One region of the Caenibius sp. WL genome, then DNA from elsewhere that is predicted to be linked to it. Evidence: riboswitches for the same ligand, from Rfam matches in the RefSeq annotation. Region 1 holds a riboswitch; each other region holds the start of a gene.
The links. Region 1 has a riboswitch for cobalamin ahead of K5X80_RS05770 (TonB-dependent receptor). Riboswitches for the same ligand answer to the same signal wherever they lie in the genome.
Positions count from the first base shown of each region.

Region 1 (5,488 bases):
GCGGGATCGACCGCGCCATGGGCGGCATGGATCAGCTTGACCCCGTCGCGCACATCGCGCGCCAGTTCGGCCTCGATGCCGGGCAGCACTGCCGCGTCGACCAGATCGGTCTTGTTGAGCACGACGAGATCGGCACAGGCGAGTTGATCCTCGAACAGTTCCTCCAGCGGGCTGTCATGGTCGAGCGTGGGATCGGCGGCGCGCGCGGCGGCCAGCGCGGCTTCGTCCGTGGCGAAGCGCCCGGCGGCCACGGCATCGGCATCGATCAATGCGATCACGCCATCGACTGTCGCCCGCGTGCGGATATCGGGCCACTGGAACGCTTTCACCAGCGGCTTGGGCAGAGCGAGGCCGGAGGTTTCGATAAGGATGTGCTCGGGCGGATTGGGCCGGTCGAGCAGCTTCTGCATCGTCGGCAGGAAATCGTCCGCCACGGTGCAGCAGATGCAGCCGTTGGCCAGTTCGACGATATCCTCTTCGGGGCAACTGGCGTCGTTGCACCCTTTCACCAGTTCGCCATCGATGCCGACATCGCCGAATTCGTTGATGATAAGGGCGAGCCTGCGCCCCTGCGCATTCTGCAGCAGATGGCGGATCAGCGTGGTCTTGCCCGCGCCGAGGAAGCCGGTGATGACAGTGGCCGGAACCTTGCTCATGCGGTGTCTCCTTGATGATGGTTGGATTTCGGCCTCGGCCTGCCGTTTGTGGGACGGTGTTGGTGTCGGGTGATCGGGGGCACGGGCTTTTCCTCGGAAATGGAAAAGCAGGGCGGCGCCGCTGTCCGCCGCCCTGCGAAAGGGCGTCAGAAGCTGACGCGGACACCGCCATAGGCGCTGCGGCCGAGCGTGTTGGTGTGCGCGTACATCTGGTACCACTTGTCGAAAAGGTTGGTCACCCGGCCGAACAGCTCGACATTCCCGTTGATCCGGTAGGAGCCGAGCAGATCGACCACGGCATAGGCCCGGGTGGCGAGCCGGGTCGAAGCGTCGCCATCGCGATAGCGGACGCGGGCGGTGAATTCCGCCCCTGCGGCGGGGAGGACGGTGATGGCCGTGGTGCCCGCATATTCGGGGCGGCCGCTGTCCCGGTATCGCGCCGCCGCATCGCTGTAGGCTTCGTGATCGGTGTAGGTGAAGCTCTGGCTGACCGTCAGCCAGGCCAGAGGGCGCGCGGTCAGGCCCAGTTCCACCCCGTGCGCGCGGGTGCGGCCCCACTGGCGATAGCCGCCGGATCGGCCGATGCTGGCGTTCCACTCGATTTCGTTGGTCTTCCTGAGGAAGAAATAGCTGGCCGACGCGCTGAACGTGTCGCTTAGCGCGATATCGGCGCCGATATCGCCGCCCCGGCTCTTTTCCGCCTTGAGATGGGGATTGCCGTATGTCGGGTCGAACAATTGATAGAGACCCGGCGCTTTCGCCCCGGTGCCGTAGCTGGCGCGGAATTTCACCGGACCGGCGGCATAGGCCACGGTGCCGCGATAGGTGTCGAACGTGCCGAAGCGGCTGTTGTCGTCGATCCGCGCCGCGCCGGTCAGCGTCAGCCCTGCCGCCGGGCGCAGCGCCAGTTCGCCATAGGCCGAACGGGTGCTGATCCGGGCGTTGAAATCGCCCGAATGGAACGTGGCCTGATCGCTCTTTTCCCGTTCCAGCGCGCCGCCCGCGGCGAGGCTGATAAGCCCGCCGGTGTCGTATCTGGCATCAAGTGCGAGCGTGTCCTTGGTTCCGCGATAGAGATCGCCTTCGGGCCGGTAGGCGCTGCCGAAATAGAGCCGCCGCGCGACGTAGCGGCTGCCGGTCAGCCTGACGGTCAGCCTGTCGTCCGAACTGGCGTAGAGGCCCTGCCCGGAAACGGCATATTCGCGCTTCCTGACAGTGTTGAGCGAATCCGAGCCGGTGTTGTCGAGATCGGAGAACGTGTCCGCCCAGAACCCGTTCATCTGGAAGCGCAGATTGGGGGATGCTTCCACGCCCATGCGGCCGGAAAAGCCGTAGCGCCGGTATGCGTCCTTCTCGCTCGCGGGCCTGGTGGCGGTGCGTGGATCGGTGAGCGAGGGGCCATCGTGGCGATAGCCGGTGGCGGTGAGCCGGAAATCGACCGGGCCGCTTTTGCCCAGCAGCGATGCGCCGCCGTTCAGCGTGCCGTGCGATCCGGCTTCCGCTTCGGCGTTGACCGCGATCCCTTCTTCGATGGCGCGCTGGGTGATGATGTTGATGACCCCGCCGATCGCGTCGGAGCCGTAAAGCGAACTCTGATTGCCGCGCAGCACCTCGATCTGCGCGATATCGGCGGCGATCAGGTGATCGGCGCGGAATTCGGTGCTGGCCGCGCTGGGATCGCCCAGCGGAATGCCATCGACCAGCCACAGCACTTCGTCGTTGTTCGATCCGCGAATGTTGACAGAGGCGTAATTGCCGGGCCGGTCGGTGCTGACCAGCACGCCCGGCGTATCGATCAGCGCATCCTTGACGAACGTGATCTGGTTGCGGTCGAGCGTTTCGCGCGTGATGACGGAAATCGCGCTGCCGATCTCGCGCGGTTCGCTGACCGCGCGCGAAGCGGTGACGATGATGTCGGCGCGGCTTTCGAAAGAGAGATCGTCCGCGCTTTCGGCATAGGCCGGGGCCGCCGCGGCCAGTGCGATCAAGGGTACGAAACAGGTGGTCTTCATGCGTTATCCCCGCGCCAGAGCAACTGGCGGCAGGGCGCACCGTGCGCGGTCCGGCGGCCCAGGGGAGGGCAGCACGGGCAACGAACGGCCGGTCAGCGCCCACGGACGGGCGCTGTTTCGCCCGCATGCGCATGACCGCGCGGCCCCAGCCGCTTCGGTTCGTCGCTCAGACGGAGAGTAACCGTGCCATGACCATCCCCTGGATCGCGGCAAGAGCGACCATGCGCCGGCAGGTCTCCTGGCTCGCGGGTCATAGCTTGATGCATGGCCTTCCCAGGCCCCGCATGGTTGGCGGATGGCCCAGTGGCTGCTTCCCCGGAAGGAAGCCTATGCATCGCGCTCGCCGCTTACAGTTGCAGGGACAGCCCCGGATTGGGATCGGGCGAAACCCGTTCCTCACCGTGTTCCCGTTTTAAGCCCTTTCGGGCACCGGCGCGATCACGGAAAGCGGATGTATCCCGCTTCCACGGGCAGGGCCATAGTCACAAACGGGGGCCATGTCAATCCTTCTTTGCCGCAACGCACAATATCGCGGCGGCCTGTGGGGGATGGGCCTCAGAACAGGCGGGTGGCGAGGTAGAACAGCGCGCCCACGGCGGCGCTGGCGGGAATGGTGATGAACCAGGCCACGATCACGCGGCTGGCCACGCTCCACCGCACCGCGCTGGCCCGGCGGGCGGCGCCGGTGCCGACCACGCTGCCGGTGATGGCGTGCGTGGTGGAAATCGGGATGCCCAGCGCGCTGGCGCCGAACACCACGAACGATCCGGCGGTGGAGGCGCAGAAGCCCGAATGGTGGTTGAGCTTGGTCAGCTTGCTGCCCATCGTCTTGATGATTTTCCACCCGCCCGACATGGTGCCCAGCGCAATGGCGAGATAGCACGACAGCACCACCCATTCCGGCACGTGGAATTCCCCGCCGAGATGCCCGGTGGAATAGAGCAGGACAGTAATGATCCCCATCGTCTTCTGGGCATCGTTGGCCCCGTGGCTGATCGAATAGGCGGCGGAGGAGAACAGGTGCAGCACTTTGAACGTGCCGTTTGCCTGCCGCGGCTGGATGCCTTTGAACAGCCAGGACGTGATCAGCATCAGCAGCATGGCAAGCGCGAAGCCGAGGATTGGCGAAACGAAAATCGCCGCGATGGTCTTGATCGTGCCCGCCGCTTCGACCGCGCCCGGCCCGGCATGGACGATCCCGGCCCCGAGCAATCCGCCGATCAGCGCGTGGCTGGAGGAGGAAGGGATACCCTTGATCCAGGTCAGCACGTTCCAGAACATCGCCCCGACCAGCGCGCCGAACACCACCGCCGGGGTGATAACGTCCTTGTCGACGATCCCCTTGCCCACGGTTTCGGCGACATGCAGCCCGACCAGCCAGTAAGCGGCGAAATTGCCGAACGCGGCGAACAGCACGGCCATGACCGGCGAAAGCAGCTTGGTGGCGACCACGGTGGCGATCGCATTGGCCGCATCGTGCAGCCCGTTGAGGAAATCGAATGCGAGCGCGAGCGCGATCAGCCCGATCAGCAAGGGGAGGGCGAGGCTGTGATCCATGCGAGCGGTACTGGGCTTTTCAGGAGTGATCGATCACGAGACCGTCGATCTCGTTGGCCAGGTCTTCGAAACGGTCGACGACGCGTTCGAGGCGCTTGAACATTTCCTGCCGCGCCATGAATTGCAGCGGATCGCGGCTGCCCACTTCGCGGAAAATGCGTTTGAGCCCGGCGGCGTGGATGGCGTCGGCATGGCCTTCCATGCGCACTAGCCGTTCGGTCAGTTCGTGCAGGCGCACGCCGTTGTCGGCGATCTTGCGCAGCAGCGGCATGGCTTCGGCAGTCAGCCGCGCGGCATCGACGATGATCGCTGCCATATCGCGCATTTCCGGTTCGAATTCGGTGATGTCGTAGAGATCGGCGGCGCCCGCGGTCATGTGCATTTCATCGATCGCATCGTCCATCGTGGCGATCAGGCTGGTGATCGCGCCCCGATCGAACGGGGTGAGGAAGGTGCGGCGTACCGCCTGCAGCACTTCGCGGGTGATATTGTCGGCATCGTGTTCGCGTTCTTCGATTTCGCGGACGTGATCGGCCTTGCCGGGGCCGCCCTGCAACAGGCGGGCCAGCGCATCGGCGCCGGCGACAAGCGTGACGGACTGCTGCTCGAACAGTTCGAAGAAGTTCCCCTGTTGCGGGATAAGCCGCTGGAACCAAGCAAACATGGCATTAACCCCTGTCTTTTCCGCCACTGTCTCGATCATTTTGATGCCCAGCGCCGCGCGGCGGAATTCGCGCGGGCCAAAGCTGCGGATGAGAGCGCGCAGATCGTCTTCTTCAACCGCTTCGGCCGCTTCGGCGAGCGTGAACCAGCGCCTTTCGCGCTCGTGCTGCTCTTCCCAGCTTTCGAGTTCCTCGGTCACGGCAAACGGGAACACCTGTACGTCGGTCAGCACCGAAGCGCCGGATTTGCGGCGTTTGCGGAAACGGTAGGTGCCGATCGGCGTGGGGCAGGCGGCGCCCAGAACCCCGGCTTCCTCTTCGGCTTCGCGGGCGGCGCTGGCGTGCGGCGAAAGCCCGGCGATCTGCCCACCTTTGGGAATCACCCAGCGGCCTCGGCCGCGCGATGTGATGAGCAGAACGCGAATTGGCGCGTCTACAGCCGCGGAATCCGCACGATAGGGAAGCACAGCAATCTGCCGCATCGCCATATTGTGCCTCCGTTTGCCTTGCGAGGGGGCCCGGCTAGACGAACTCGCCCGCGCAGGCAATGCGCGATTGCATCTGCGCGGGCGGCGTTGCGTTTTGGCACTGCCTGCGCGGG
Region 1 is NZ_CP081844.1:1,235,680-1,241,167, forward strand. Features, by position in the region: gene cobW (cobalamin biosynthesis protein CobW) at 1-656, opposite strand, end outside; gene K5X80_RS05770 (TonB-dependent receptor) at 803-2,668, opposite strand; cobalamin riboswitch at 2,880-3,117, opposite strand; gene K5X80_RS05775 (inorganic phosphate transporter) at 3,224-4,225, opposite strand; gene K5X80_RS17190 (DUF47 family protein) at 4,245-5,369, opposite strand.

Region 2 (5,488 bases), 1.1 Mb from region 1:
ATCCGCACACGGGGCAAGTGGTGATGAATGTCTGCCCGCTCAATATCCAGGGCATCGTCGGCATGGATGAGGCAGACAGCGATGCGCTGATCAACGAGTTGATCGACGCCGTGGTCCAGCCGCAATTCATTTACGAGCACGACTGGGCGACCAACGATATCGTGCTGTGGGACAATTATCGCATGATGCACGCCGCCGCCGGGCACCCGCTGGATGTGCTGCGGATTGCCCGCCGTTCCACTCTGCGCGGCGAGGCGACAATGGGCCGCGTGCTCGACACAGGTGCCGTGGGGGCCGCGGCATGAGCGCCTATGATCTGGTGATCCGCGGCGGCACGATCGTCGACGGGTCGGGCGGCGAACCCTTCGTCGGCGATGTGGGCGTGCGCGATGGCCGGATTGCCGCTGTGGGGCAGGGGCTCGAAGCGGGCGCGGAGGAGATCGACGCCAGCGGCAAGATCGTCACCCCTGGTTTCGTCGATGTGCACACGCACTACGATGGCCATGTGACGTGGGAACAGCGGCTGAAACCCTCGTCCTTCCACGGCATCACCACGGCGATCATCGGCAATTGCGGGGTCGGGTTCGCCCCCTGCCGCCCGGATGAGCGGGACACGCTCATCCGCCTGATGGAAGGGGTGGAGGATATCCCGTTCCCTGTGCTGGCCACCGGCCTGCCGTGGACATGGGAAACCTATCCCGAATATCTCGATTTCCTTGCCAGCCGCAGCTTCGACATGGATGTGGCGTGCTATGTCCCCCATGCCGCGCTGCGTGTCTATGTCATGGGTGAGCGCGGGGCGAACCGCGAACCGGCGACGGCAGAGGATATCGCGCAGATGCGCGCGCTCTATGGCGAAGCGCTGGAGCATGGCGCCATCGGCATCGGTACTTCGCGCACGCTGTTCCACCGGTCGAGTGATGGCAAGCCGATCCCCACGCTGGAGGCGGGGGAGGCGGAACTGTTCGGCTTCGCCGATGAAATGCGCGCGCGGGGCAAAGGCGTGTTCCAGATCGTGGAAGACATGCATCTACCCGATGCGACACTGGATAACGTGGTCAATCTGGCCGACCGTTCCCGGCGCCCGGTGACGTTCACTATCGGCACGCCCAACGAAGGGCCGCTCGCCTGGCGGCGGCATCTGGCGCAGTTGCAGGCGGCGAACGACAGGGGGCTGACCGTGCGTGGGCAGGTCCTGCCGCGCGGCGTGGGGATGATGCTGGGCCACCAGCTGACGCTCAACCCGTTCTATTCGACGCCGACTTACACCGCGCTTGCCCATCTGCCGCTGGCGCAGCGGCTGGCGGAACTGCGCAAGCCCGAAGTGAAAGCGGCGATTCTGGCGGAAGCGCCCGATCCCGAGACGGCGTCCATGCTCGGGCGGGTGGTGCGCCAGTTCGGCACGATGTTCGAACTGGGTAATCCGCCCGATTACGAACAGCCGCCCGAAAACAGCATCGCCGCGCGCGCCGCGCGCGAAGGGCGCACGCCGGAAGACCTCGCTTACGATATCCTGCTGGGCAAGGATGCGACGCTCTATCTCGCCATGGCCAATTTCACCGATGGCAAGCTCGACGCGGTGGGCGAAATCATGCGTCATCGCGATATCGTGCCGGGGCTGGGCGATGGCGGGGCGCATTGCGGCACGATCTGCGATGGCAGCTATTCCACCTATATGCTGATGTACTGGGCGCGCGATCGGGCGGAAGGGCGCATGGCGCTGCCCGATGTCGTCCGCTGGCTGTCGCACGATACGGCGGCGTTGATGGGCCTAGCCGACCGGGGCCTGATTGCGCCGGGCCTGCGCGCCGATATCAATGTGATCGATTTCGACGGGCTGCATCTCCACGCTCCGGAAATCACGCACGATCTGCCCGGCGGCATGCCGCGTCTTGTCCAGCGGGCGGATGGCTATACGGCGACAGTGGTCAACGGCACGCCGGTCTATCGCGATGGGCAGCCCACCGGGGAACTGCCCGGCCGCCTGATCCGCGCGGGCGCGGCATAGGCCGCTGCGGAAGAGGGGCGGGCTCCAGCGCGGGCCTTGCCACCTTCCGGCATCGGTTCTATCAGCCACCGCGCGACAGGTTCCCCGCGAGGGGATTGAAAGGGAATTCGGGTGCAAGGCCCGGGCTGCCCCTGCAACTGTAAGCGGATAGCCACCGGCCCTCAGCCATTGGGATCGCCACGATCCTGAGAAGGCGGCCGGAACGGCGCAGACCCGCGAGCCAGGAGACCTGCCTGACGCGGTCGTTCTTCGACCGGACAGGGTGAGCCGGCCGGACGGGGATTCCCTCGCGCAACGACACTTGTGCCCCGGATCGCCGGGTCGTGTGCGGTGTCGTTTGCGAACCTGATACCGCACATCGCCGGGCAAACGGGGTTTCGTGTTCGAAACCGGGGATTCGCCTATGCTTGATACCGCCCGAATGCCGCTCATCCCGCCCCCACCCTGTTGGAGAGCGCGGCGATGACTTTGCAAGCTGTCGCAGCCGGGCCATCGGTGGTGGTGTGCAACACCTGCCGCCTCGCGCCGGATCAGCGGGAAGACGGCACGGGACAACGCGGCGGGGCCCTGCTTGCCGATGCCTTGCGCGCCGCGCAGGCAGCCGATCCGGCCTATGCCCATATCGCGGTGCAGGAAATGCCCTGTCTCTTCGCGTGTTCACGCCATTGCACGGTCCATATCCGCGCGCCGGGCAAGATCGGCTACGTATTGGGCGATTTCACCCCCGATGCGGCGGCGGCGCAGGCGATCCTCGCCTACGCGGCACACCATGCGGCGAGCGTGGAAGGGCAGGTGCGCTATGCCGATTGGCCCGAAGGGGTGAAGGGGCATTTCATCACCCGCACTCCGCCCGAAGGGTTCGTCGCCGTATGATCCGGTTCGATAGCGTGGCCGCGTTCGACGCGGCGCTGGCCGATCTGCCGTCGGCTGATGCGGCGGCCCGGGCGGCGGCGGCGGAGCGGCAGGCGGAATTGACCAAGCCTGCCGGGTCGCTCGGCCGACTGGAGGAAATCGCGCTGTTCATGGCCGGATGGCAGGGCACGCCGCGCCCGCAGGCGGAACGGATCGTGGCGGCGGTGTTCGCGGGCAATCACGGGGTCGCGCGGCAGGGCGTCAGTGCTTTTCCCCCCGAAGTGACCGCGCAAATGGTTGCCAACTTTCAGGCAGGCGGGGCGGCGATCAACGCGCTGGCCGGGGCCTGCGGCGCGCAATTGCGCGTGGTTCCGCTCGATCTCGATCGCTTCACTGGCGATATCACCCGCGAAGCGGCGATGAGCGAGGAGGAATGCCTTGCCGCGCTCAACACCGGGGCGGCGGTGATCGAACGGGGGGCGCATCTGGCGTTCGTCGGCGAAATGGGCATCGGCAACACCACTCCGGCTTCTGCCCTCTGCGCGGCGAGCTTCGGCGGCGCGGCGGAACGCTGGGTCGGGCGCGGTTCGGGCGTGGGGGACGAGGGCATTGCCCGCAAATGCGCGGCGGTGACGGCGGCGTTGGCGCTGCACGGTGCGCGGTGCACCGGCCCGTTCGAAACGCTACGGTGGCTGGGCGGGCGGGAAATCGCGGCGATGGCAGGCGCGATTCTGGCCGCGCGCATGATGCGGATGCCCGTCCTGCTCGATGGCTTCATCTGCTGCGCCGCGCTCGCACCGCTCGCCGCCGCCGTGCCCGCGATCACCGATCATTGCCTCGCCGGGCACGGTTCGGCGGAAGCGGGGCACCAACGCCTGCTCGAAAAGCTCGGGCTTGTGCCGCTGCTGCAACTCGACATGCGGCTGGGCGAAGGGACGGGCGCCGCAGTCGCGGCGCAGATCGTCCGCTCCGCGCTCGCCGCGCACAACGGCATGGCGACTTTTGCCGAAGCGGCGGTGACCGGGGCGGTATGACGCCTTTCACCGTGCATCTGATGCGCCACGGCGCGGTGGAGGGGGAAGGGCGGCTGATCGGCAGCAGCGATGTCCCTTCCACGCGCGAAGGCGATGCGCGATGCGTGGCGCAAGGTACGGCACTGGCATTCACGCGCGTGGTCTGTTCCGATCTCATCCGCGCCCGCCGCCCGGCGGAAGCGCTGGCGGCGCAGCGGGGCGTGCCCCTGCGGATCGATCCCGATTGGCGCGAACTGGCGTTCGGCGCATGGGAAGGGTGCGCCCCGGCGGATTTGCCGCCCGATGCGCTCGCGCGGTTCTGGGCCGATCCCGACGCCACCCCCCCGCCGGGTGGGGAGCGATGGAGCGCGCTGGTCGCCCGCGTGGGGCGGGCGCTGGTGCGGATGGAAGGCGATACGCTGGTTATCGCCCATGCGGGGGCAATGCGCGCGGCGCTCGCTTCCCTGTTCGGCTTTTCCGCCACGCAATGCTGGACGCTGGACCTGCCGTATGGCGCGGTTCTCTCGCTCCGTGTCTGGCCGGGTGAACCGGTCGGCGCGCAAATCACCGGGCTTGCGGCATGAGACGGGCGGTGCTGGCATTGCAGTTCATGACCCGGTTGCCGCTGCCCGCCGTGCGCGCTGACGAGGCGGATTTCGCTGCCTGCATTCGCTGGTTCCCGCTGGCTGGGATGGTGGTCGGCGCGGCGGTGGCGCTGGCTGTGTGGTTGGGGCTGTGGATCGATCCATGGCTGGGGGCGCTGCTCGGCCTCGGTGCCTGGGTTACCATTACCGGCGCGCTCCATCTCGATGGGGTGGGCGATATGGCCGATGCGGCGGGCGCGGCACACAAGGGGCGGGAACGCCTTTCCGCCGTGCTGGCCGATCCGCATATCGGCAGCTTCGGAGTGACGGCAATCGCCATGCAACTGCTGGCCAAGTTGGTGCTGCTGCGCCTTGCGCTGGACGCGGTGCCGCTGTGGACTTTGCCTGCGCTGTGCATGATCGCGCGGATCGGCCCGCTGGTCTGGACGCTGACTCTGCCCCCGTTGCACGAAGGGTTGGGCACCCGTTTTCGCGCAGGAATCGGCTGGGGCCATGTGGCGGCCTGGGCGGTGCCCGGCATCGTGGCCGCGTGGTTCGCGCCCGGCCTTGCCGTGGCCGTTCTGGCAATCCCTGCGTGGCGCTGGTGGATCGCCGCGCGGATCGGCGGCATTTCGGGCGATGGCCACGGTGCGGGGATCGAATGGTGCGAAAGCGCACTGCTGCTCGCGCTGGTGGCGGTGGCTGGGTTATGAGCGGCACGTTCACCTGGCATGGTGGGCGGCTGGCGGCGGCGCGGGCGCAGTTCGGCGATGGCCCGCATCCATGGCTGGACCTTTCCACCGGGATCAATCCGATTGCCTGGCCGGGCGCGGTGATGATTGCGCCCGATTGGGGCAGCTTGCCCGATCCGGAGGATTTGCGCGCGCTGGAACAGGCTGCTGCTCTCCATTTCGGGGTGGACCCAGCCAATGTCTGCGCCGTGCCGGGCAGCGAACTGGGCCTGCGCCTGCTGGGTGCGCTGTTCGATTTGCCCGCGCGCCATCTCACCCCCAGTTATCGCACGCATGCCG
Region 2 is NZ_CP081844.1:119,126-124,613, reverse strand. Features, by position in the region: gene K5X80_RS00755 (TauD/TfdA dioxygenase family protein) at 1-305, shown strand, start outside; gene K5X80_RS00750 (N-acyl-D-amino-acid deacylase family protein) at 302-2,008, shown strand; cobalamin riboswitch at 2,069-2,259, shown strand; gene K5X80_RS00745 (DUF1636 family protein) at 2,471-2,881, shown strand; gene cobT (nicotinate-nucleotide--dimethylbenzimidazole phosphoribosyltransferase) at 2,878-3,894, shown strand; gene K5X80_RS00735 (histidine phosphatase family protein) at 3,891-4,457, shown strand; gene K5X80_RS00730 (adenosylcobinamide-GDP ribazoletransferase) at 4,454-5,170, shown strand; gene K5X80_RS00725 (threonine-phosphate decarboxylase) at 5,167-5,488, shown strand, end outside.
Region 2: it holds a riboswitch for cobalamin, as region 1 does, so the genes downstream of both, K5X80_RS00745 (DUF1636 family protein) here and K5X80_RS05770 (TonB-dependent receptor) in region 1, are expected to answer to the same signal.

Region 3 (5,488 bases), 850 kb from region 1:
CGACCTGCACCTGAATCGTCGGCATCAGCGGATCGGACGTCAGCAGGCGCTTCTTCACGATGTCGTATGCGGCCAGAGTCCACTGCCCTCGCCCACCCCAGAAGATGTGTTTAATGCCGATTTCGTATTGCCGCCCTGTCGACAGGTCGAAACTGCTCTGCGCGAAGCTGGTCGAGACCAGCGCGCCGACCGGATCGGCAGCGGTGGCATACTGGCCATAGAGCGAAAGCGTGGGGATCGGTTGGTAAACCGCACCCACGCGCCAGGTCACGGCATCGGGTGTGCTGGTGAAATCGTTCGCTGCATTGATGTGGTCGGTCCTGGTGATCTTCGGCCGGTCGTAGCGCAGCCCCGCCACGATAGAGAACCTCTCGCTGAACTTCAGCCTGTCCTCTGCAAAAACGGAGAACTGGTCGATATTGTTCGTGTAGCGGGCCTTGGTGGGAGCGGCGGCCTGATCGATGAACCTGCCCGGCACTGGATCGATGGCATCGATCAGGCGCGCGGCGTTGTTACCCGCATTGCTGACGTTCTTGTAGCTGATCCGATTGACGTCGAAACCCACGACGAGATGGTTCTCGATACTGCCGAAGGTTTGCTTCAGGTTGGCGGTCGTGCGGTTCCCGGTCTGCTTCTGGATATGATAGAGTTCGAGGAAACCGGACTGGCGGATCTGCGCGGGCGTGGTGTCCGTTGCCGCGACGTAGCTGACGTTTTCGGCGTTGCGCCAGTACTTGTTCGCCCAGAGATGGTAGAACGTGCTGCGGATCGTCACCGCCTCGGACGGTGTCCATTCCACTTTGGCCTGGCTCCAATTGTCGCGGAAGCGCAGCCGGGCATCGGTGACGTTATAATTGTTGCGCCGGATCGATGTGTCGAGCGCGCCGTTGACCAGCGGCACACCGAACCAGATCCGTGGCTTCTGCGTGCTGAAATCGTGTGAGAACGTGATACTGAAATCGGACGCCGGGCGTAGCCGGATCGCCCCGGAAAACGCAATGGCGCTGCTGTCCCCACGATCCATCCAGCTATCAGACCGGCGGTAGCTGGCGTCCACCCGGAAGCTGACCCCATCGCTGATCGGGCCCCCCGCGCCCGCCGCGGCATGCACTGTTCCGAACGAGGCAACACCTGCGCGGCCCGCAAATTCAAGCGTGTCGCCCGGTTGCCTGCGCAAGACATTGACCGCGCCGCCTATCGCACCCTCGCCATAAAGCACCGAGGCCGGGCCACGCAGGATCTCCACGCTCTGCGCCATCCACGGATCAGCCGGGAAAGTCAGCGTGTTGTTGTACATCCGCATGCCGTCGTAGAGCGTCATCACCGAATTCTGGCCGGTGAAACCGCGCGCCGAGAGGCCATAACCGAACACCCCGGAAGTGTTCACAATGCCGGTCCCTCTGGCGGCGGCATCCTGGATTGTCAGATCACCGCGCAGACGGATCGCGTCGCCATCGAGCGTTTCCACGCTGGCAGGTGTTTCGAGCGGCGTGAGACCGAGACGGCTGGCGCTTTCGGTTGCGATGTTGAGCCGTAGATTGCCCAACACCCCGTTCACCACGATAGTATCCCTGTCGGCATCGGTGGCGTCGGCCGCATCGGCCTGGGCTGTGCAAGGCGCAAGGAGAGCGAAAGCCGCAAACGCGGCCGGTACATGCTTGATCATTATATCCCCCATCGGCGTCCAACGACACTGGGCGGGGGCTTGCCGTTCACAAACGGTCGGCAGCGCGCATCGGCCGGACGCCAGGGGGCAACCGACACACGAACCGATGCGGCCCCAGCCGCTCGTTTGTCGCTCAGACGGAGAGATCCGTGCCCCGGCCATCCCCTGGACCAAAGCAAGAGCGACCAGACGCCGGCAGGTCTCCTGGCTTGCGGGTCATCGCTTGATACACGGCCTTCCCAGGCCTCGCATGGTTTAGCGTCCGGCCCAGTGGCTGGCGGCATCGGCGCATTGCCCTGCCGCGCATGTGTATCGCGCTCGCCGCTTACAGTTGCAGGGACAGCCTCGGATTCGGTCGGGAAATCCCTTCCTCACCGCGTTCCCATTTTAAGCCTCTCTCGAGGCACCGGCGCGATCATATCCGGGCTGATGGCCAGCCCGGATGACAGCACAATACGAATTTCCGTTCATGCTGCAAGTGCTCACATATGAGCACTTGCAGGAATAGATTATACTGCCTGGTAAAGGCGGCGTTCGACAAGGCCGCTGTCCTTGAAGCGGTGCAGAGTCTTGGCCAGAGCCAGAACGCCGAGATCGACAAGCGGTTCGATCACGATCACCAGCATGTAGGCCCCTCCGAACGTGGCGATGGCGGCCATGTTGCCTGCCGTGAAGCCGTGCCCGTAGAGGGCCCAGAACGCGACCCAGCTGACGATACCGGCCTGATACGTCGTCGAAAGTGCCAGAGCCTGCCCGTAGCGAAGATCCACATAGGGCGTGTCGGGCGCGATGATCCGCCGGGCCAGCGCCGTCAGCGCGAAAAGTGGAACCAGTAGTGTGGTAACGTTCATGCTGTATTGCGGCAGATCGACGGGCGCAAAGAACACGCCCTGGAGCAACAGGCCAAGCGCCAGCCCGATGGCCGCTGGCGCAACGCCGAAAAGCAGGAATAGCGTCGATCCCAGGATCAGGTGCACTTCGGATACGCCAACGGGATGATGCGGCAGCACTTCGAAGAAGCAGAACACCAGCACCGTCGCCGCAAGACTACGGACCAGAAGCGACAGCACGCCGCTTTCCGCGATGGCCTTGCGGGCCAGATTCAGGCCATAGCCACCGGCGCTGGCTGCGGTGATATAGCTCAGCCAGATTTTTCCCTCGGCAACGACGCCGGGTTCGATATGCATATGCGTCTCCTCTGCCGTCCCACCGACGGCCTTGGTTATAGTCAACGCATGGCCGGTCTCCTGACTCGCGGGTCGTCACGCTTTCCGCCTTCCCGGAGCACCAGGGGTGCGCCAGTGGCTTGTCGGAAAGTCGCTCGCCGCTCACAGTCGCGGGGGCGGTCGAGGCTTAGGCCCGGGGGCCCTTCCTCATTCCCGTTTCATCCCTGATGCGTTGCCGCATCACGGACACCATGCATCGCAAGGCTAGGGCGCGGGGGATGCGATAAGTCAAGCAAATCCCGATTTTCCCGGATCCGCCAGACTGGAATCGCCACCCCGTATCACGGAATCAGTTCGATACGCACCCGCGCGCCATCCAGTTTCGCGAGCGGTTCGGCACTGCCTTCGAGACGGCCCAGGCGGACCAAGCCGCGCGAATAACCGAAGTCGCGGTAGAAGATCGCGAGATTGCCCCACGGCGCATAGTAGGCGATGTCGCCCGCTTTCGGCTCCACTCCCTCAGGCGCATCCTCGGTCGAGAGGCGCTGCGGCAGATCGGCGATCTTCTCGGTGCGATTATAATCGCTCAGCGTCAGTTCGAGTGGCAGCAGCGCCGCAAAGGCCCGCCCGCTCGCGCTGCCTTCCAGCACGGCAATCAATGACCGGTCGGCGGTGACAATCCTGATTTTCATCGGCTCCTCCACGGCTTGTTCGGATCGGTTCGGTCCCAGCGCCGAGGCATCGGCCCAAGATGCCGTTGCCTTGCAGGCGCCGGCCAGCCCGGCGATAGCCATCAAAACCAATGATCGTCCCAGTGCCCTCATGGCCGCACCTTTGCCCCCGTCAAACCAGATGCTGTTCGAAGAACGAGTGGAGCTTGTCGAACGGGATCACATCCATACGATCGTAGAGATCGACATGGCTGGCGCCGGGGACAATCACCAGTTCCTTCGGCTCCGCCGCCTCCGCATAGGCCGTCTCGCTGAAATAGCGCGAATGGGCCTTTTCGCCATGGATCAGCAGGACGGGGCGCGGCGCGATTTCCTTGATGTAGGTCAGCAGCGGCATGTTCATGAACGACAGCGGCGTGGTCTGCGTCCATGCATTGCCGGAATTGACCGCACGCGGATGATAGCCGCGCGGCGTCATGTAATAGTCGTGATAATCGACCAAAAACTGCGCTTCGCCGCCTTTCAGCACGTTATACGGGGGCTGGTAGGCCGGGGCGCCGTTTTCCGCGTCCGTCCAACGCTGCCGGCTCAGTTGCTCCAGCGTCTGCGTGCGCTGTTCGGGCGTCATGCTATCGTCGTAGCCCTTCGCCATCACGCGCGTCATGTCATACATGGTGCTGGCCGCCACTGCCCTCACCCGCTTGTCCACCGCGACGGCATTCAACGCCATGCCGCCCCAGCCACAAATGCCGATCACGCCGATCCGCTCCCGGTCGACGGCAGGGTGCAAACCGAGAAAATCGATGGCTGCGCTGAAATCCTCGGTGTTGATGTCCGGCGAGGCGACGTTGCGCGGCTCGCCGCCGCTTTCCCCGGTATAGGAGGGATCGAACGCCAGCGTGACGAAACCACGCTCCGCCATCGTCTGCGCATAAAGACCTGACGACTGCTCCTTCACCGCGCCGAACGGCCCGCTGACGGCGATGGCCGCCAGGCGCTTGTCACCGCGATCTTGCGGCAGATAGAGATCGCCCACCAGAGTGATCCCGTAGCGGTTCCGGAACGTAACTTTCCGGTGATCGACCTTCGCGCTTTTCGGGAAGGTCTTGCCCCACTCGTTCGTCATAGTCTGTGCCTCCGCATTGGAAGTGGTGAAAAGGGGTCCAGCGGCCATGCCGGCACCGGTCAGCTTCATCAGTGCGCGGCGATCCACATGCGCCGGGGTTTCCAGAGTGTTCATGAATGCCTCCTATGGTTTGAGCAGACGGCGCCCGTTGCCGATCAGCGCGAGGCCAATTCCAGCAAGGACGACGCTGCCGCTGAAAGTTGCCCCAATGGACAGGCCATCGAGCAGCAGCCCGCCGACGACCGCGCCGAGCAGGATCGACGATTGGATCGCGGCGACCATCAGGCTGCCCCCGGCCTCGGGCGCATCGTCCGCGTTCTGCGCCATCCAGGTCATCCAGATCACCGACATCGCAGTGTTCATCGCACCCCAGATCGCCAGGAACAGGCCCACCCCGACGATGGAACCGCCGAACAGCAGCAGCCCGAGAGTGCAGCCACCCATCAGCAGCGCGGGAAGCTTCAGAAGCGGGGCAACGTTGCCGCTCAGGAACCGGCTCGAAACCCATGTACCGACGAACCCCGCGCAGCCCAGCACCAGCAGCAGGAGCGAGAGCATCGTCACATCCACGCCCGTCACCTGCTCCAGGAACGGGCGCAGATAAGTGAACATGGTGAAGGCCGAGCCCCAGGACAGCATCGAAGCGATGAGCCCGCGCAGGAAATAAGGCCGCTTGAGCAGGTCGATCATGGCGCGAAAATCCTGCCGGTGGCGCGCGGGCAGCGAGGGCAGCGCGACCATGTGCCAGACGAGGTTGACCGCGACGATCGGTGTCAGCGCCCAGAACACCGCGCGCCATCCGAACAGGCCGCCGAGATAGGCGCCGACCGGCGCGGCGAAGGCCGCCGCGATGGCCTGC
Region 3 is NZ_CP081844.1:2,090,431-2,095,918, reverse strand. Features, by position in the region: gene K5X80_RS09970 (TonB-dependent receptor) at 1-1,666, opposite strand, end outside; cobalamin riboswitch at 1,844-2,092, opposite strand; gene K5X80_RS09965 (energy-coupling factor ABC transporter permease) at 2,176-2,853, opposite strand; cobalamin riboswitch at 2,887-3,101, opposite strand; gene K5X80_RS09960 (cyclophilin-like fold protein) at 3,174-3,524, opposite strand; gene K5X80_RS09955 (alpha/beta hydrolase) at 3,676-4,743, opposite strand; gene K5X80_RS09950 (MFS transporter) at 4,753-5,488, opposite strand, start outside.
Region 3: it holds a riboswitch for cobalamin, as region 1 does, so the genes downstream of both, K5X80_RS09965 (energy-coupling factor ABC transporter permease) here and K5X80_RS05770 (TonB-dependent receptor) in region 1, are expected to answer to the same signal.